4 regions of the Aquamicrobium lusatiense genome follow, and region 4 is predicted to be linked to each of the others. Evidence: predicted binding sites of a transcription regulator. Region 4 holds the regulator's gene; each other region holds the start of a gene.

Evidence for each region. Region 4 encodes LexA, which represses DNA repair genes until DNA is damaged. Its sites were predicted from a motif close to TGTTCNNNNTGTGTTCNG; they were not measured.
Region 1: the regulator LexA is predicted to act here: its motif matches at 2,684-2,701, upstream of uvrA (excinuclease ABC subunit UvrA).
Region 2: the regulator LexA is predicted to act here: its motif matches at 1,858-1,875, upstream of HNR59_RS20690 (ImuA family protein).
Region 3: the regulator LexA is predicted to act here: its motif matches at 3,236-3,253, upstream of HNR59_RS01525 (helicase-related protein).

The regions. Positions count from the first base shown of each region.
Region 1 covers NZ_JACHEU010000001.1:2,082,993-2,087,889, forward strand. The annotation lists gene uvrA (excinuclease ABC subunit UvrA) at 1-2,537, opposite strand, end outside; gene HNR59_RS09990 (hypothetical protein) at 3,249-3,539, opposite strand; gene ssb (single-stranded DNA-binding protein) at 3,770-4,300, shown strand; gene HNR59_RS10000 (response regulator transcription factor) at 4,759-4,897, shown strand, end outside.
Region 2 covers NZ_JACHEU010000001.1:542,664-547,560, forward strand. The annotation lists gene HNR59_RS02735 (Y-family DNA polymerase) at 1-933, opposite strand, end outside; gene HNR59_RS20690 (ImuA family protein) at 875-1,837, opposite strand; gene HNR59_RS02740 (metallopeptidase family protein) at 2,011-2,433, shown strand; gene HNR59_RS02745 (DUF1737 domain-containing protein) at 2,513-2,722, opposite strand; gene HNR59_RS02750 (HpcH/HpaI aldolase/citrate lyase family protein) at 2,753-3,622, opposite strand; gene HNR59_RS02755 (NAD(P)/FAD-dependent oxidoreductase) at 3,811-4,897, shown strand, end outside.
Region 3 covers NZ_JACHEU010000001.1:290,224-295,120, forward strand. The annotation lists gene phaR (polyhydroxyalkanoate synthesis repressor PhaR) at 1-479, opposite strand, end outside; gene HNR59_RS01515 (acetyl-CoA C-acetyltransferase) at 763-1,950, shown strand; gene phbB (beta-ketoacyl-ACP reductase) at 2,066-2,788, shown strand; gene HNR59_RS01525 (helicase-related protein) at 3,423-4,897, shown strand, end outside.
Region 4 covers NZ_JACHEU010000001.1:2,454,895-2,459,791, reverse strand. The annotation lists gene HNR59_RS11795 (ComEC/Rec2 family competence protein) at 1-1,436, shown strand, start outside; gene lexA (transcriptional repressor LexA) at 1,786-2,505, opposite strand; gene HNR59_RS11785 (molybdopterin molybdotransferase MoeA) at 2,617-3,822, opposite strand; gene moaC (cyclic pyranopterin monophosphate synthase MoaC) at 3,824-4,327, opposite strand; gene trpC (indole-3-glycerol phosphate synthase TrpC) at 4,333-4,897, opposite strand, start outside.

The DNA.
Region 1 (4,897 bases), 370 kb from region 4:
CCGATGCGAATATAGCCAAGACCGACATCCTTGAGCGTCTGTAGCTTGTCACGAACAGCGGGCACGGCTAAAAAGAATTCGACACCTTCCTCCACCGTCATGTCGAGAACGTCGGCGATGGATTTACCCTTGAAGGTGACGTCGAGCGTCTCGCGGTTGTAACGCTTGCCGTGGCAGACGTCGCAGGTGACGTAAACGTCCGGCAGGAAGTGCATCTCGATCTTGATGACGCCATCGCCCTGACACGCCTCGCAGCGGCCGCCTTTGACGTTGAAGGAAAAACGGCCTGGCTGATAGCCGCGCGCCTTGGCTTCCGGCAGGCCTGAAAACCAGTCGCGGATCGGCGTGAACGCACCCGTATAGGTGGCGGGGTTGGAGCGCGGCGTGCGTCCGATCGGGCTCTGGTCGATGTCGATGACCTTGTCGAGGAACTCCAGCCCTTCGATGCGGTCGTGCTCGGCAGGATGTTCTCGCGAACCCATGATGCGGCGCGAGGCGGCCTTGAACAACGTCTCGATCAGGAAAGTGGATTTTCCCCCGCCCGACACGCCGGTGATGGCAGTGAAGGTGCCGAGTGGAATTTCCGCTGTTACATTCTTCAGATTGTTGCCGCGCGCGCCCACGACCCTGATGCGTTTGCCTTTTTTGCCTTTGCGACGCTCGGCCGGCGTGGCGATCTCCATCTCGCCGGACAGATACTTTCCGGTGATCGAGTTCGGATTGGCCATGATCTCGCGCGGCGTTCCCTGCGCGATCACGCGTCCGCCATGCACGCCGGCGGCGGGGCCGATATCGACCACATAGTCGGCATGCAGGATCGCATCCTCGTCATGCTCGACGACGATGACCGTATTGCCGAGGTCCCGCAAATGCTTGAGCGTGTCGAGCAGGCGGGTGTTGTCGCGCTGGTGCAGGCCGATGGAGGGTTCGTCCAGCACATAGAGAACGCCGGTCAGGCCGGAGCCGATCTGGCTGGCGAGGCGAATGCGCTGGCTTTCGCCGCCCGAAAGCGTGCCCGAATTGCGCGACAGGGTCAGATAGTCGAGGCCGACATCGTTGAGGAAGCGCAGACGCTCGCGGATTTCCTTGAGGATGCGCAGCGCGATCTCGTTCTGCTTGTCGTTGAGAAGGCCCGGCAACTCGTTGAACCACAGATCGGCCTTGCGGATCGAAAGCTCGGTGACCTCGCCGATATGCTTGCCCGCGATCTTCACCGCCAGTGCTTCGGGCTTGAGGCGATAGCCGCCGCAGGCCGGGCAGGGGGTGGCCGACATGTAGCGCTCGATCTCCTCGCGCATCCACGCCGATTCCGTCTCCTTCCAGCGCCGTTCCAGATTGGGAATGACGCCCTCGAAGGTCTTGGTCGTCTTGTAGGCGCGCAGGCCGTCATTGTAATCGAAGGCTATCTCGCGCTTGCCGGTGCCATGCAATATGGCGTTGCGCCCTTCCTCGGGCAGAGCGCTGAACTTGTCGGCGAGCTTGAATCCGTAAGCCGCGCCCAGCGCCTCCAGTGTCTGCGCATAATAGGGCGAACTGGATTTCGCCCACGGGGCGACGGCGCCGTCACGCAGGGTCACATTGTCGTCGGGAACGACCAGATTGGGATCGATGGCGCGCTGGTTGCCCAGCCCGTCGCAGGTCGGGCATGCGCCGAAGGGATTGTTGAACGAAAACAGACGCGGCTCGATCTCCGGGATGGTGAAGCCGGAAACCGGGCAGGCGAATTTCTCGGAAAACAGGATCCGCTCATGGGTGTCGTTGGCCGACTTATTAGCGCCGCCACCACCGGCGGTTTCTTCCGGAGGCAGCGGCTTGTCGGCAAGCTCGGCGACCGCCAGTCCATCGGCCAGCCGCAGCGCCGTTTCCATGGAGTCGGCGAGGCGCGTCGCAAGATCGGGCCGCACGACGATGCGGTCCACCACGACATCGATGTCGTGCTTGTATTTCTTGTCCAGCGCCGGAACGTCGGCGATCTCGTAGAAAGTTCCGTCGACCTTGACGCGCTGGAAGCCCTTTTTCTGGAGTTCCAGAAGCTCCTTGCGGTATTCGCCCTTCCGGCCACGAACGATGGGGGCAAGGAGAAAAAGCCTGGTGCCTTCGTCCAGTGCCAGAATGCGATCGACCATCTGCGAAACGGTCTGGCTTTCGATGGGCAGGCCGGTGGCCGGCGAATAGGGAACGCCCACGCGCGCGAAAAGCAGGCGCATGTAGTCGTAGATCTCGGTGACCGTGCCGACGGTGGAGCGCGGGTTCTTCGAGGTCGTCTTCTGCTCGATGGAGATCGCCGGCGACAGGCCGTCGATCTGATCGACGTCCGGCTTCTGCATCATTTCGAGGAACTGCCGGGCATAGGCCGACAGGCTTTCCACATAGCGGCGCTGGCCCTCGGCGTAGATGGTGTCGAACGCCAGCGATGACTTGCCCGAGCCCGACAGGCCGGTCATCACGACCAGAGAGTCGCGGGGCAGGTCGAGATCGACATTCTTGAGATTGTGCTCGCGGGCACCGCGAATGGAAATAAACTTATGGTCGGCCATGGCCGCTCCGCCGCCTCGACTGGATGTTTCGGAATGGCGGGCTTGCCCGTCCTCCGCGAATATAGGTCGTTCCTGCGCGGTTTCGAGAGATGCCGCGACTTTCCGTTTGAGGGTTTACGCGCCTTTCAGCGGGGCAGGCAAGTGAAAAGAACAAAAAATGAACAGCCTCCTGACATAAAGGGCGGGTATGCTGTTACAAAGTTCACATTTTGGCTGATGGCGCTTTGGGCGGTTGACGTAGGGTAACAGAAGCGCCAGATTTCAGGAACGGAAGCCGATCGCCTTACGGGGCTGATCTCCGGAAGGCGCATGGCATCTGCGAAAAGTCGCGGGATGGATGGTGCGCCTGCGGATGAAGTGCTTTCGATCATGCGTGGAAACGAACAGAAGGAGCGAGGTATGACCCCACCTGACAGTTCGAACTGGTTTCGCGCCTGAGCGGAACCGCGGTCAGCCATCTGGCAGGTGAAGATTTTCATCGTGAAGCCGGAGCCTGGCCGTTCCCCCGAAAATCAGAGACTTTAGTCGGATCGTCGGTTGAACGCCGCGAAGCATCCGAGGAAAAGCCGGTAAAATGCTCCCGGCATTATGGGAAAGCCCATAAAAAGCTCCTGATGCTGCAATGACAGCGTCAGGAGCTTGTCTTTTTGTGAGGGCATGAGGAGCAGACTGCTGCTTTCTCGCACCTGAAAAAGCTTTTTCGGCTGAAATTCAGCGTTTGGCTGGAGGCAGGTTACCGACGCCGACATCGAAGGTGAGTTTGCCTGAAACCTTCACATCGAAATTCCCGACCCTGAACTGACCGAATTGGCCGGGACGGGGCGTATCGTCCGGTTCGGGCGGCAAAGGCGTTACGATGCTGAAACTGCGGTCCACGCCGGGCAGGTCGGTGTTCGTCTGAGCGGGCGTTGTCGCCGGTGTCTGCCTGCTTCCGGAAAGGGCCGGGCTGGCAGCCACAAGCACGGGCAGGGCGCAGAGAAAAGCTGCTAAAACGTGGTTCATGAGCCTGATATAAGCGGATGTGGATGGCTCTTCCAGAGCGCTGCTTTCCTTTATGGTTCACAGAGACGTGTGACAGAGTGCCAATCGGCATTGACATTGGTTGAAAATTAACGAGCAAAAAGAGAACAAAAAAAACCTTTTGGGGAAACAGCAGGACCGTGCGGGCCAAACGGCGCGGCAGACTGTAAGGTAAGCGACTTCCAATTTAGGACGAGCGTGGAGACAGCGTCATGGCGGGCAGCGTCAATAAGGTCATACTGGTTGGCAATCTGGGTGCTGATCCGGAAATCAGGCGCCTGAACTCCGGTGATCCGGTCGTCAACCTGCGCATTGCCACCTCTGAAAGCTGGCGCGACAAGATGTCGGGCGAGCGCAAGGAGAAAACCGAATGGCACAGCGTCGTCATCTTCAATGACAACCTTGCCAAGGTGGCCGAGCAGTACCTGAAAAAGGGCATGAAGGTTTACATCGAGGGCCAGCTCCAGACCCGCAAGTGGCAGGACCAGAACGGTCAGGAGCGCTACACGACAGAGATCGTGCTGCAGAAGTTCCGCGGTGAATTGCAGATGCTCGACGCGCGCGGGCAGGGTGAAGGCGGCGGTCAGGTCGGCTACGATCGCGGCGGTTATTCCGGCGGCGGCGGTGGCGGTGGGCGCGGTTCCGATTTCGGCCAGTCCGGCTCCGGCGATTTCGGCGGCTCGCGTGGCGGCGGAATGGGCGGTGGCGGCTCGCGCGACCTTGACGACGAAATTCCGTTCTGATCGGCTGCCGGCAAACTGAGCAATGCCCGAAGGGGTGACCACTGGCCTGAGGGGCTGACCCCGGCATGGGGCGACTGAGATCAAAACCAGAAAAACGCCGCCGACCGAAAGGCCGCGCGGCGTTTTTCATTCTTTTGGGTCAGCGATAGCCGGAAAACTATGCCCAGCCGTCATTTGAGCAGCGCGGAAACGCTTGTTCTTATAAAATTGTTTGGAAAAACAAAGGCCTGCAGATCTTACGTCCGGTGACGGAAGTTCCGGTGATAATCAGGCCGGGCGTGATCTGAAACTTGGGAAGGATGATGTTCGCTGGACCACGACTTTAGATGACTTGATTTACTGGCCGGTTTCGACTGGGATAGGGGGAAAATAAAAAGACCGGGCGTTCAATGTTCCGGCGCATGCCATCCCGGGATGGCAAGACGAGCCCGTTCACAGCCTTGGGAGGGGCTGCTGTGATGACGGACATTCTTATAGTCGAGGACGAGCCGGCGATATCGGAATCGCTTGAGTTCATTCTCACGCGTTGCGGCTGGTCCGTCGGCGTGGCGCGCGATGGCGAGGCCGCGCTTGAGGCTGCACACCGTTTCAGGCCGC
Region 2 (4,897 bases), 1.9 Mb from region 4:
GGGCGCGGTCGAAAAGGCGGCAAGGCGCACGAGATCGAATCCGTAGCCGGCATCGAAATCGCCGGCGGCAGCGGCAAGCCTTTCGCGAAACAGCTTGTGGATCCTGCCCGGATCGCGCAGCGGCAGCGAGGCGGAGACGGCGATGCGGCTGACCGCGCCATCGACCCTGAACAGCGACAGGCCAAGCTGCCTTGCGCCCTCGCCGCGCCGCTCCAGATCGCCTTTCAGCGACAGGGCCAGCATCTGCACCAGCCGTTCGATGTCCTCGGTGAGCACGACCGGCTCGGCCAGCTGCCGCTCCACGACCAGCGCCGGCACCGGCAGGCGCGGCGACACCGCCTCGTCGATACGGCCAAGCGCCTGGTCGAGACGCAGCATCAGGTGCCGGCCGAAGCGACGGGCAAGCGGCGCGCGCGGTGCGGCCATGATCTCGCCAATGCTGCGCAGGCCGACACTGTCGAGCCCCGTGCAGAGCTGCGCGTCAAGGCGCAGCGCCTGCGGCGGCAGCCGTGCCAGCAGGTCTGCCTCACCGCCGGGTGCGACCACCAGCCTTCCCTGAAACCGCGCCGCCGCCCATGCGGCCCCGGATGTCGAGGCAAGGCCGGCGCGCACGTCAAAACCCTGATCGAAGAATTGCGCCAGCACCATCTCCAGCATCGGCTTCTCGCCGCCGAACAGCGAAGTGCAGCCGGTAACGTCGAGAAAGAGCCCGTTCTCGCCGTCCAGCGCCACCAGCGGCGTGTAGCGGTCGCACCAGTCGGCAAGCGCTTCCAGCAGGCGGCGCTCGCCGGCCGGGTCGGCTTCGACCACATCGAGGGCCGGATGCATGGCCCGCGCATCGGCAAGGCCCATGCCGCGCTTCAGGCCCAGCGCCTCAGCCCGTGCGTCGAGGGCCGCGACCTGCACCGTGTTGTGGCGCTGCAGGCTCAGCACCAGCGGCGGATGCACCTTTCCTGCGGAACGCCACGACCTGCCCAGACGCCGGCGCAGCACCCGTTCCGCGGCCAGATAGGGAAACCACAGCGACAGGATCCGCTGTCCCGATTTGCGGATTTGCTCTTTCGGTGAACAGGCAATCATCGGAATTCCACTCCAGTGTGAACAGGCCGGGCAGGGCGGCAGGGGATTTGTCGAGCGAGACGGTGAAGGCAGGCAGGCCAATGGAGCCTGCGAGCAGGCCGGCAAGGGTGCTGCGTGTGCCGGACGATGCCGGCGCGACGACAAGGCGCACAGGAGCTGCGGTGGCTTCAGGCCGTGCCGCCTGGCGCAGGAGCAGCACCGGCCGGCCGGCTGCCTGCGCACGGCGATGCAGGCGGCGCGTGGCGGTCAGGTCGAGCTTTTCGGGGTTGCCGTGCACTTCCACCACCACGGCGGCCAGCTTCTGCAGCGGAATGGCCTCCTCCGCCACCCACAGCGCATCGGCAAGCTTCGGTGCCTGCGCCAGCAGAAGCCGCTCCGGCGCAAGACCTGACAGCGCCTGCGCGCCAACGGCATGGGGAAAGCCGGCCTCCTGCAGCACCCCGGACATGCCGACCCACAGCACGAGACCCGGTTCCTTCGCCTGCCGCAGCAGAAGACCGGCCAGAGCCAGCGCAAAACCGGCGACCGCGCCGGCATCGCGCGTTTCACGACCATGGATCTCGGTCAGCGCCGCCCGCATGAGCCCGCCGCCGAGCAGCCTGTCGAGACTGCCGACGCCGATGGGCAGGCGCGGGGCCTCCCCTTCGCCTTCCGCTCCCGCAGGCACTTCAAGGCGCTGCGGCAGCGCGCCTTCAATTCTCGCAATTTCCCGGCGCAGGGCAAAAACGGCGTCCCGCGCCACGGCGCGATTCGCCATGGCGGTCGATCTCTCTTGTTTGTTCCTGTTATGTTCTTATAGGATTCCAGAGCCGAACTCAGGAGTCAAGCAGACAGGATAAGAATTTATTCCTTCGGAAAACCCTGCCTGTGCATCAGCGTTTGCCCAGCAGCCCGCAAAAGCCTATATGCCGCGGGAAAGAAGGACGAAGCATGGCCCGCATCTACAAGACACGCACCTGGCACGGAGAACTCTCCCCCTCGCTGGAGGAAATGGAGATGCTGGCGCTGGAGGCCTATGCGCATCTGCCCGAGGAATTCCGCACGCTGACCGGCGAGATCATCATCCAGGTGGCGGAATTCCCGACCGACGAGATCATGGACGATCTGGCGCTGGAAACGCCTTTCGATCTGCTCGGCCTGTTCGAGGGGCGCGGCATCGCCGAACGCTGGAACCCGGCCACGGGCGAGGGGCCGAACCGCGTCACCCTCTACCGGCGCGCCATCCTCGATTACTGGGCCGAGAACGAGGAAACGCTGAGCGACATCGTCACCCATGTGCTTATCCACGAGATCGGCCACCATTTCGGCCTTTCCGACGACGACATGGAGCGCATCGAGACGTCGGCGGAATAGAGCATCGGGCCGAAAAGTGGAATCCGGTTTTCGGGGATTCCGATGCTCGATCCAGAAACGCGGGGCAGGAGCCCGGCGCCTACCAGTCGCTGAGCTTCGTTTCGCCGGGCTCGTACTCCTGCCCCTCGACATCCTTCACCACCGCCTGCCCGCAGCGCATGACCTTTTCCTTTTTGTCATAGGCATAGGTGGGCGAGCCGTAGAGATGCCAGCCCTTGTTCAGGGCAGCCGTCACCTTGTGGCAGAAGGTGGCGTCATCGACGGCGGTCAGAAAACGGTAGAGTCGCATCGGATCTTCCTGTGAGAAACGGAGGCGCCATCATGCAGCGATGGCGGCCGCTTTCGCCAGCAGTTTTTCGGCCTGCGCCAGATGCAGGCGCTCGACCATGCGCCCGTCGAGAGCGATCACGCCCTTGTCCCGGTTTTCGGGATGCGCAAAGGCATCGACGATGGCCTGTGCCGCGGCAAGCGCGGCAGGCTCCGGCGAAAAGGCAGAGTTGGCGGCCTCGATCTGCGATGGATGGATCAGCGTCTTGCCGTCGAAGCCCATACTGGCCCCTTCCGCGCATTCCCGGAGAAATCCTTCGGCATCGCGGAAATCATTGTAGACGCCATCGAGCATATCGAGCCCGCCTGCGCGCGCGGCGAGCAATATCTGCATTAGCCACGGAATCACATAACGCCGGTCGGGCTTAAGCGAGACGCCGGTTTCCTTGGCGATGTCGTTGGTTCCGATCACGAAGCAGGAAAGCCGCGAGGCGGGATCGCGCCCAAGCTCGGCGATGGCGCCGCTGTTCATCAGCCCCCGGGGCGTCTCGATCATCGCCCACAGGGCGATGGAAGAATCCTCATCGAGCTCGTCCAGACGGTCATTGGCTTCCAGCACGTCGCGCGCCGTATCGACCTTGGGCAGCAGGATGGCATCCGGTTTACAGGCAACGACCGCCGCGAGATCATCCTCGCCCCATTCGCTGGACAGCGCATTGATGCGCACCACCATCTGCGCGCGCTGCGGACGGGCGGCGAAAATGCCGGCCAGCTTCCGCCGCGCCGCCGCCTTCTGGTCCGGCGAAACCGAATCTTCCAGATCCACCACGATCGCATCGCAGGGCAACTGCCCGATTTTGGCCAGCGCCTTGTCGTTGACGGCAGGGACATAAAGCACGGAGCGACGGGGGCGGTTCTGCATATCGGTCATCTGGCCTTTGTGACCCGGCAGGCTGGCCCTTGCAAGAGCTTGCGGCAAGACCTTTTTTCGGCCAGACAAAACGCATCCGGCATCGCCCGGTTATCAGATTCAGAAACGCATTGTTCGGGCAATGCGCGCAGGATGGCGACAGCCATCATGACCGGAACAGGAAAATCGGGAATCGCATCATGACGAAATACGACATCGTCATCATCGGCGGCGCAATCATGGGTGCGTCGCTCGCCTACTATCTGCGCAAGGAAGGCTTTTCGGGATCGCTCGCCGTGATCGAGCGTGATCCGAATTTCACCCATTCGGCCACGACGCTTTCGGCAGCCTCCATTCGCCAGCAGTTTTCGCAACCTGAAAACATCCGCTTGTCGCGCTTTACCCTCGACCTGTTCCGCCGGCTGAAGCAGGAGTTCGGCGACGAGGCCGACATCGGCTTTCGCGAAGGCGGCTATCTCATTCTGGCCACGGAAGAGGGGCTGCCGGTCTTGCAAGCCAATCACGGCGTGCAGCTCGCCGAAGGGGCCGACATCGTTCTGGAGGACGCCGCCACGCTGGTGAAGCGCTTTCCCTGGCTGTCGGGCGAGGGGGTGGCCGCCGGCGCCTATGGCGTGAGCGGCGAGGGCTGGTTCGACGCGCATGCCTATCTGCACCTCTTCCGCAAGGCGCTGCGCAGCATGAAGGTCGATCTCGTCACCGCCTCGGTCACGGCCATCGCCCGGCAGGGCGACAGGGTCGCCTCGGTCACGCTCGACACTGGCGAGACGCTGGAGGCTGGACTGGTGGTCAACGCGGCAGGTCCGAACGCCGGGAAGGTCGCCGCTCTCGCCGGCATCGAACTGCCGGTAGAGCCGCGCAAGCGCAACGTTTTCGTGTTCGAGGCGCGCGAGCGCTATGAGGACATGCCGCTTCTGGTCGACCCCTCCGGCATCTATGTGCGCCCGGAAGGCTCGGTCTACATCACCGGCGGGGCCGAGGACGAGGCGGGCGAACAGGCGGCCGACCCGACCGATTTCGAGCCGGACTGGAGCCTGTTCGAGAACGAGATCTGGCCGGTGCTGGCCACCCGCATTCCCGCCTTCGAGGCGATCAGGATGACGCGCGCCTGGGTCGGCCACTACGACTACAACGTGCTCGACCAGAACGCGGTGATCGGCCCGCACCCGCAGGTGGCGAACTTCATCTTCGCCAACGGTTTTTCCGGGCATGGGTTGCAGCAGGCGCCTGCCGCCGGCAAGGCGCTGGCGGAACTGATCGTGCATGGCG
Region 3 (4,897 bases), 2.2 Mb from region 4:
GCGGGAAATGGCGTGAACATGCGCATCGCGTTCTGGAACATCTCCATGTTGCGCCGCGTCTGCTCTTCCAGCGCCTTCATCGGCAGCGGCATCTTCATCATGTCCATGGGCGATTTCGGCAGCGCGTCCTTCATCTGCTCGCGAAACCGCTCCTGCTCCTTGGAGAAGGCCATCATCGACTGTTCGAGAAATGACGGCACGATCATCTGCATCTGATCGCCATAGAAGGCGATGAGCTGGCGCAGAAACGGGATCGGCAGCATGTTCTGCCCGTCCTTGTTTTCCAGCTCGAAAATGATCTGGGTGAGCACGGAATGGGTGATGTCGTCGCCGCTCTTGGCGTCCTGAACCGTAAAATCCTCGCCACGCTTCACCATGGCGGCGAGGTCTTCCAGCGTCACATAGGTGCTGGTTCCCGTATTGTAGAGCCGACGGTTGGCGTATTTCTTGATGATCACACTATCGTCTTTCGCAGCCACCAGCGTCCTCCCCGAACAGCTTTGTCGAATTGGTAAGCATGAGCTTACCTTTTGCATTGCTTTGCAACAGGATAGGCCCAAAACGGCACCGACTCCAATAGATTTTGTGCAGTGCGGAACGGCAGGCATGTTCCTGTCACCTGCAAAATGCTGCGCAGCATTGCTGAGCCGACTTACCGCAGGTCACTTCGCCGCGACTTTTTCGGATTTGACTCGCCTTTCGGAAAGGGCAACAAAAGTCATGACACCGCCGAGTGCAGTTCTGCAAAGTCCGGAGAAAACAATGTCGTCTTCCAATTCCATCGTCATCGTCAGCGCCGCCCGCACACCGGTCGGCTCCTTCAGCGGCTCCTTCGCAAACATGCCGGCGCATGAGCTTGGCGCCATCGTCATCAGGGAATTGCTGGCGCGCGCAGGCGTCGACGCGGCGGAGGTGGACGAAGTCATCCTCGGTCAGGTGCTCACCGCAGCGCAGGGCCAGAACCCCGCCCGTCAGGCATCCATGCTGGCCGGCATTCCGAAGGAAACTTCGGCCTGGGGCATGAACCAGGTTTGCGGCTCGGGCCTGCGCTCGGTTGCGCTCGGCATGCAGCAGATCGCCACGGGCGACGCCCGCGTCGTGATCGCAGGCGGACAGGAATCCATGTCACTCTCGCCCCACGCCCAGCATCTGCGCAACGGCGTGAAGATGGGCGACTACAAGATGATCGACACCATGATCAAGGACGGCCTGTGGGATGCCTTCAACGGCTACCACATGGGCATCACAGCCGAGAACGTGGCGCGCGAGTTCCAGATTTCCCGCGACGAGCAGGACCAGTTCGCGCTCGCATCCCAGAACAAGGCCGAAGCGGCCCAGAAGGCCGGCAAGTTCAAGGACGAGATCGTTTCGGTAACGGTGAAGGGCCGCAAGGGCGACACCATCGTCGAAGATGACGAATATATCCGCCACGGCGCCACCATCGAGGCCATGCAGAAGCTGAAGCCCGCCTTCGACAAGGAAGGCACCGTGACCGCCGCCAACGCTTCCGGAATCAATGACGGCGCCGCCGGCGTGCTGCTGATGAGCGAAGAAGAGGCTCAGCGCCGCGGCCTCACACCGATCGCCCGCATCGCTTCCTGGGCAACGGCCGGCGTCGACCCGGCGGTGATGGGCACCGGACCGATCCCGGCTTCCCGGAAAGCGCTGGAAAAGGCCGGCTGGTCTGTCGGCGATCTCGACCTCGTCGAGGCCAACGAAGCCTTCGCCGCGCAGGCCTGCGCCGTGAACAAGTCGCTTGGCTGGAATCCGGAAATCGTCAACGTCAATGGTGGCGCCATCGCCATCGGTCACCCGATCGGCGCTTCGGGTGCCCGCATCCTCAACACGCTCGTCTACGAGATGAAGCGCCGCAATGCGAAGAAGGGTCTGGCCACGCTGTGCATCGGCGGCGGCATGGGCGTTGCCATGTGTCTCGAGGGGCTGAACTAGGCAACAAAGGGAGGACAGGGCAGAACGACCGCAAGGGCAAGCTGTTAAGGCACCATAAGGCCTCAATCTCCTGCTCGGCTGCGGCGGACTGCCCTGATAATGGAGAATCACCAGCATGAGCAGAACAGCTATCGTCACCGGTGGGACACGGGGCATCGGTGCCGCCATCGCCAGGGCGTTGAAGGATGCGGGCTACAAGGTTGCGGCCAACTATGCCGGCAATGATGATGCCGCCCGCATCTTCAACGAGGAAACCGGCATCCCGGTCTACAAATGGTCCGTGGCCGATTACGATGCCTGCGCTGCAGGAATCGCTCAGGTGGAAGCGGATCTCGGCCCCGTCTCGGTTCTGGTCAACAATGCCGGCATCACCCGCGATGCCATGTTCCACAAGATGACGCGCGAGCAGTGGAACGAAGTGATCGGCACCAATCTCAGCGGCGTGTTCAACATGACGCATCCGCTGTGGACGGGAATGCGCGACCGCAAGTTCGGCCGCATCATCACCATCTCCTCGATCAACGGGCAGAAGGGCCAGATGGGGCAGGCCAACTATTCGGCGGCCAAGGCGGGCGATATCGGCTTCACCAAGGCGCTCGCGCAGGAAGGCGCCCGCGCTGGCATCACGGTCAACGCCATCTGCCCCGGCTATATCGCCACCGACATGGTGATGGCCGTGCCGGAGAAGGTGCGCGAATCCATCATTGCCCAGATCCCGGTCGGACGGCTGGGCGAAGCCGAGGAGATCGCGCGCTGTGTGCTCTTCCTTGCTTCCGACGACGCCGGCTTCATCACCGGCTCGACGCTGACGGCCAATGGCGGGCAGTACCTCGCCTGAGGCTGCCTGTCCCGATACGGCACGAAACGGTTAACGGCGCGGCCTTCATGGCCGCGCCGTTTCCACATCCGGCTGCACCCCTGCTGTGGAAGGCCTGTGGATAAGCTGTGCGGGACACAACATGTAGCGGTGAACGAAACGGGAAAATTCACAGGTCGGCGATTCGTCGCCGTTTCGTTCCGCCTTTGATCGAATCGTTAAGAAAACAGCCATGTGCGCGATTGGAATTTCTTAAGGGAAGTTAATAATTTCCTTATTTTTCAATGAATTGCCTTCTGACGCCAGTTACCGCGATGCAAGCGGCCGGCAAACCTTAACGATAGTGAAGAGCAGGCAATGTCTTGTTCCGAAGGCGATTCAGCATGTAGCTCCGGACCGCACCTGAAGGCCTATATGTAGCCGTGAACGAACCATGAATCGGCAAGAGTCAGCGATTCGTCGCCGATTCGTTCCAGACTCGTTCCACCCGTTAACGCGGGCCGCCAGCCGCCTCGGATGCAGCGACTGAGGGACGCGCTGAAACTTCCGCCTTTCACCCCGGTGCATAAATGCCTATGTGTCAGACGGGTCGGAGGCGATCCAGCGCTTTCGGGCGTCCCTTGCTGCAGTGTGGCCGGAGAGACTTTCCCCGCCGATGAACATCCAACCCAAGCCCCAACAGCCGCTTATCCTGTCCGGCCGCGACGTGACCGCCGTGCTCGGTCCCACCAACACCGGCAAGACGCATCTGGCCATCGAGCGCATGGTGGCGCACGAAAGCGGCGTCATCGGCCTGCCGCTGCGCCTGCTCGCCCGCGAGGTCTATGCGCGGCTCTGCGAGAAGGTGGGCGCGGCGAAAGTGGCGCTGATCACCGGCGAGGAGAAAATCCAGCCCGCAGGCGCCCGCTACTCGGTCTGCACCGTGGAAGCCATGCCCCGCGAGACCGATGCGGCTTTCGTCGCCATCGACGAAGTCCAGCTTGCCGGGGATCTGGAACGCGGCCACATCTTCACCGACCGCATCCTCAATCTGCGCGGGCGGCAGGAAACGCTGCTTCTGGGTGCTGCGACGATGCAGGGCATTCTCCAGAAGCTGTTGCGCGGCATTTCGCTGGTGACGCGCCCGCGCCTGTCGCATCTGGCCTATGCCGGTTCCAAAAAGCTCACCCGCCTGCCACGGCGCACGGCCATCGTCGCCTTCTCGGCCGACGAAGTCTACGCCATCGCCGAGCTGATCCGCCGCCAGCAGGGCGGCGCGGCCGTGGTGCTTGGCGCGCTGTCGCCGCGCACCCGTAACGCGCAGGTGGCGCTCTACCAGAATGGCGACGTGGATTATCTGGTCGCCACCGACGCCATCGGCATGGGGCTCAACCTCGACGTCGACCATGTCGCCTTCGCCCAGAACCGCAAGTTCGACGGCTACCAGTTCCGCCAGCTCACCGCCGCCGAGCTTGGCCAGATCGCCGGCCGCGCCGGCCGCCACATGCGCGACGGCACATTCGGCGTCACCGGCCGTGTCGATCCGTTCGACGACGATCTGGTCAAAAAGATCGAGAGCCACGATTTCGAGCCGGTGAAGGTGCTGCAATGGCGCACCGCCGCCTTCGACTTCGCCAGCCTCGATGCGCTGCGCCGGTCGATCGAAACCAATGCACCGGTCGAGGGGCTGACGCGGGCGCTGCCGGCCGTCGATGCGCAGGCGCTGGAATATCTGTCGCGCGACGGCGACATCCGCGCCCTTGCCTCACGCCCGGAGCGGGTGGCGCAACTGTGGGACGCCTGCGCCCTGCCCGACTACCGCCGCATCTCGCCGGCCCAGCACGCCGACCTGATCGCGTCCATCTACATGGACATCGCCCGGCGGGGTCATGTCGATGAGAATTACATGGCCGAACAGGTGCGCCGCGCCGACACCACCGAGGGCGACATCGACACCCTGTCGGCGCGCATTGCCCAGATCCGCACCTGGACTTTCGTGTCGAACCGGCCCGGCTGGCTTGCCGATCCGGCACATTGGCAGGAAAAGACGCGCGAAATCGAGGATAGATTGTCGGATGCGCTGCATGACAGGTTGACGAAACGCTTCGTAGACCGCAGGACTTCCGTGCTTATGCGCCGCCTCAGAGAAAA
Region 4 (4,897 bases):
TTTCCTCCCGTCATCCGGTCAGGAAATATGCAGCACTTACCGCACTTTTTGCGATTTTCGCCTACCTGCTGATCTCCGGCATGGTGGTTGCTGCCGTGCGCTCGTTCATCATGCTGGCCGTCATGCTGGTGGCCGTCCTGTTCGACCGAAGCGCGCTCACAATGCGCAATCTCGCCATTTCGGCGATCATCGTCATCCTGGTCACGCCCCATGAGGTGGTGGGGCCCAGCTTCCAGATGTCGTTCGCGGCAACGGCGGCGCTCGTCGGCGCCTATGCGGCATGGTCGGACTACAAGGCGCGCCGCCCTGTCGCGCGGGTTTACAAAAAGTCAGGCCTCGTTCGGTCGCTGATCCGCGCTCTGGTCACCATGATGATTGGCCTTGCCGCGACGTCCGTGGTTGCCGGTGTTGCCACGACCCTCTACGCGGCATGGCACTTTCAGCGCGTTGCACCGCTCAGCCTGCTGGCCAATCTGGCGGTGATGCCGGTCGTCTCGATCATTGTCATGCCTTTTGCTGTCTTTGCATCGCTCGCCATGCCTTTCGGGCTTGATGGCCCTCTCTTGCAGATCATGGGCAAGGGGCTGACGGCAGTGATTTTCCTTTCCGAAAAGATCGCGGACATGTCGCCAGTCGACGCGATCGGGCTGATTCCACCCGAGGCAGTGCTTCTGGCGACGATTGCGCTGGTGATTGCAACGATGACGACAACATGGCTGCGCCTTGTTGCACTGCCATTCGCCATAGGCAGCCTGCTCACGCTGGGTTCCGCCCGAACGCCTGACATTCTCATTTCAGAAGATGCCCGGCTGATTGCCGTCGCCATGGAAGGCGGGCAGGTTGCGGTCAACCGACCCCGCCCGAATGCCTTCACCATGGATAACTGGAGCCGGGCGATGGACTCTGAGATGGTATTGCCGCCAACCCGCGTAAAGCAGCCGGACGAAGGTATTTTTCTGCAGGATTTTATCGCCTCTGCGAAGCAGGAAAGTACAGCAGCAGGGTTTGTATGCTCCGGGAAAACATGTGCGTTGCGCAGTCCCTCTGGCCTGCTTGTCGTGCAGGCTCCGGATGCAGCTACGGCCGCCAAAGCATGTGCCCATGCAACAGTCATCGTGATCGAGGACGCGGTTACGCGTAGCCCATGCCGAAAATCTCAGGCAATTGTGGTGACCCGTCGGGAGCTGGCGCAAAAGGGAAGTGCCGAAGTCTATCTGGAAAAGATCGACACTGCTTCTGCTGTTGTTTCAGCCGGAAATTCATTGCCAATCATCGGAGAGCCAAAGGTGCGCTTCGCAATTGAAGGGAATTATCGGCCATGGCACACCCAGCGCCGATACTCGCGGGAAGCCCGTGGCTTGCCGCCCTATGAGAGAAAAGTTGCCTCAGCACCTGCGGAAACGCCTGTTCTCTCGGCCTCGGACAAGATCGAATAAGCGATAAAGACAGGGCGCATCCTGAACAGTGTGCACCTCCCTAGGCACGTCTGCTTGCGCGGGTGGGTAAAATGCAGACCCAGTTACGCGGGAAATCGAACATCGTGGCAGATCGCTCGACTGGCGGCTCACCTATGAAGATAAAATCTGCTCGCCGTTCGTACAGGCCGTAAAGTGCTCTTCAACTATCTGCGATCAACAGATTGATTCCAGCGTTTTAAGAGCGCTCAAATGGCGACATAAATATTTCGATCATTTCCCCAAGATGTTGTTTTAATATCCTGATAGATAATGTTTTTTCAGAACAGAGCGAAAACAAAAATCCGGTTCGCTCCGTTTCATTTCCGGATCAATAACGGCGGATCAATCCGACCAGCCTGCCTTGCACCTTGACGCGGTCGGGTCCGAAAATCCGGGTTTCGTAAGCCGGATTGGCGGCTTCAAGCGCGATGGAGGCGCCTTTGCGACGGAACCGCTTCAGGGTTGCTTCTTCCTCGTCAACGAGTGCCACGACTATATCGCCCGGGGTGGCTGTATCGCCGTTGCGGATGATGACGGTATCGCCATCAAAAATGCCTGCCTCGATCATGGAATCGCCCCGAACTTCGAGGGCATAATGCTCGCCGCCCGACAGCATCTCCGGCGGCACCGAAATGGAATGTGTCTTGTGCTGGATCGCATCGATCGGAACACCCGCAGCGATCCGCCCCATCACGGGGATGGAAACCGCCGAAGCGCTGTCATCGTCATTGCTGGCGACCTGCGGCTTGCGAACATCCTTTGCCGGCTGCCCAAGGCTTCCCTGAATGACGCTGGGTGAAAATTTTCGTGCGCTGTTTAGGCCGGGGGCAATGGAATCGGGCAGGCGCAGCACTTCCAGCGCACGCGCACGATTGGGCAGGCGACGGATGAACCCACGTTCTTCCAGTGCGGTGATCAGGCGATGGATGCCCGACTTCGAGGCAAGGTCCAGCGCTTCCTTCATTTCGTCGAAAGAGGGCGGAATGCCACTCTCCTTCAAACGCTCATGGATAAACAGAAGCAGTTCATGTTGCTTGCGCGTCAGCATAGGTTCCCCCGGCAGCGGCGAATCCAGAATCGGAAAACAAACCCGGAACAAACACTATATGTTCCAGTTGTGTTCCGCAACCGCTTAAAATCAGAACGATCCGGGACGGCTTCAACCGATCATCATCAACTGGCAGGGATCGCCGATTTCCGATGCTGGCTGGAAGGGGGCGCGTATGACGAGACCCCCGGATGCGGCCATGGTGCGCAGCATGGAGGAATCCTGTACACCGAAGGGCGTGGCAATCAGCTGGCCGTCGCGTTCCTCGATGGCGGCACGAACATAGTCCTGCCGATGGTCGTTGGCTGAAACCGGTGCCCCGAGCGTCGCTGTCCTGATGTCCTGATGGAAAGTCCGGCCGCCAAGGCGGGCGAGCAGAGGTTTCAGGAAAAGCTGCGAGCAGACGAGGCTTGCCACGGGATTTCCGGGCAGGCCCAGACATCTGATGTTGTCCATTCTGCCGAACATCAGCGGCTTTCCTGGCCGCATGGCGATCCGCCAGAAGTCGAGCGTCATGCCTTCGCGCGTCAGAACCTTGTGAACGAGATCGTGATCGCCGACGGAGGCTCCGCCAGATGTGACGATGACGTCCGCGCCGGCAGCAACAGCCTGCTTCACCAGCGCCGAGATTGCATCCTCGCGATCTGGTGCGATGCCAAGATCGAGAACATCGGCGCCCACGGCGCGGGCCGCGGCTGCGATGCCATAGCTGTTGGATGAAATGATCTGCCCCGGCCCCAGTTCGCTTCCCGGCAGGCACAATTCGTCGCCGGTGGCGATGATGGCGACCAGAGGCCGTTTGACGACCTTGAGGCGCGCGTGATTGGCCGAAGCGGCAAGCGAAAGCGCGCTGGCACGCATCAGATGGCCTTTTTCGACGAGAAGGTCGCCAGTCGTGAAATCCAGTCCGGCGCGCCGCACATTGCGACCGGCAGCGGTCGGCTCGCGCAGGCGAATGACGCCATCTGCCGGCCTGTCGACATTTTCCTGAATAACGACCGTATCGGTTCCAGCGGGCAGGGGTGCGCCGGTGAAGATGCGCACGCACTGGCCGGCCTCGACAGAGCCTGAAAATGTGCTGCCGGCGGCCACTTCGCCGATGACGGCCAATTCACCGTCCGTGGTCTGCGCGTCGGCGCCCTGCATGGCATAGCCATCCATCGCCGAGGCGTCGAACGGAGGCTGCGTACGCAGCGCCACGATTGACTCGGCAAGCACGCGATCATACGCATCCTTGAGGGGTACGCTTTCGCCATCGAGGGGTCCGACATCCTCCAGAAGGCGTTGCAGCGCCGTTTCCATCGGGACCAGCGCCATGTCAGGGTTCTGCCTTGTAGTCGCCTGATTTTCCTCCGGTCTTGGAGGTAAGCCTGATGTCGGAAATAATCATCGCGCGGTCCACGGCCTTGGCCATGTCGTAGATGGTGAGGCAGGCGACGGACGCAGCCGTCAGCGCCTCCATTTCAACGCCGGTCTTGCCGGTGACGCGCGCCAGCGCCTGAACCCTGAGGCCCGGCAGATCGTGATCCGGCTCGATATCGACGCTGACCTTGGTGAGCAGCAGGGGGTGGCAGAGCGGGATGAGCTCGTGCGCCTTCTTGGCGGCCATGATGCCGGCTATGCGGGCTGTCGAAAGGACGTCGCCTTTCTTAGCGTTGCCTGCGAGGATCATGGCAAGCGTTTCGGCCTGCATGCGAACGCTGCCCCCGGCGATAGCCTCCCGTACGGTCTCGGCCTTGCCGCCGACATCGACCATATGCGCTTCGCCGGAAGCGCCGATATGCGTAAGGCCGGTTCCGGCCGGGGAGGGGCGTTCGCTCACGGCAGCTATGCCTCGCCTGATTCGAGCCCAAGGAGGATGCGCGTGGCACTGGTAACGTCATCCTGACGCATCAGGCTTTCGCCAACGAGGAAGGTGCCGATGCCGCTCCGGGCCAGCCGCTTGCAGTCCTCATTGGTGAAGATACCGCTCTCGCCGACGAGCAGCCTGTCGGCCGGAATCATCGGGGCAAGACGTTCGCTGGTTTCCAGCGAGGTTTCGAAGGTGCGCAGATTGCGGTTGTTGATCCCGATAAGGCGCGAGGAAAGGCGAAGCGCACGAACCGTTTCTTCCTCGTCATGCACCTCGATCAGTGCGTCCATGCCGAGCGAGAAGGCGGTGTCTTCGAGCGCCTGCGCGGTGGCATCATCGACGCTTGCCATGATGATGAGGATCGCATCCGCCCCCCATGCGCGCGCCTCATGCACCTGATAGGTGTCGAACAGAAAATCCTTGCGCAGCGCGGGAAGGCTGACAGCCTCACGCGCCCGGGTCAGATATTCCGGGGCGCCCTGAAAAGACGGTCCGTCCGTCAGCACCGAAAGGCAGGCAGCGCCGCCGGCCTCATAGGCA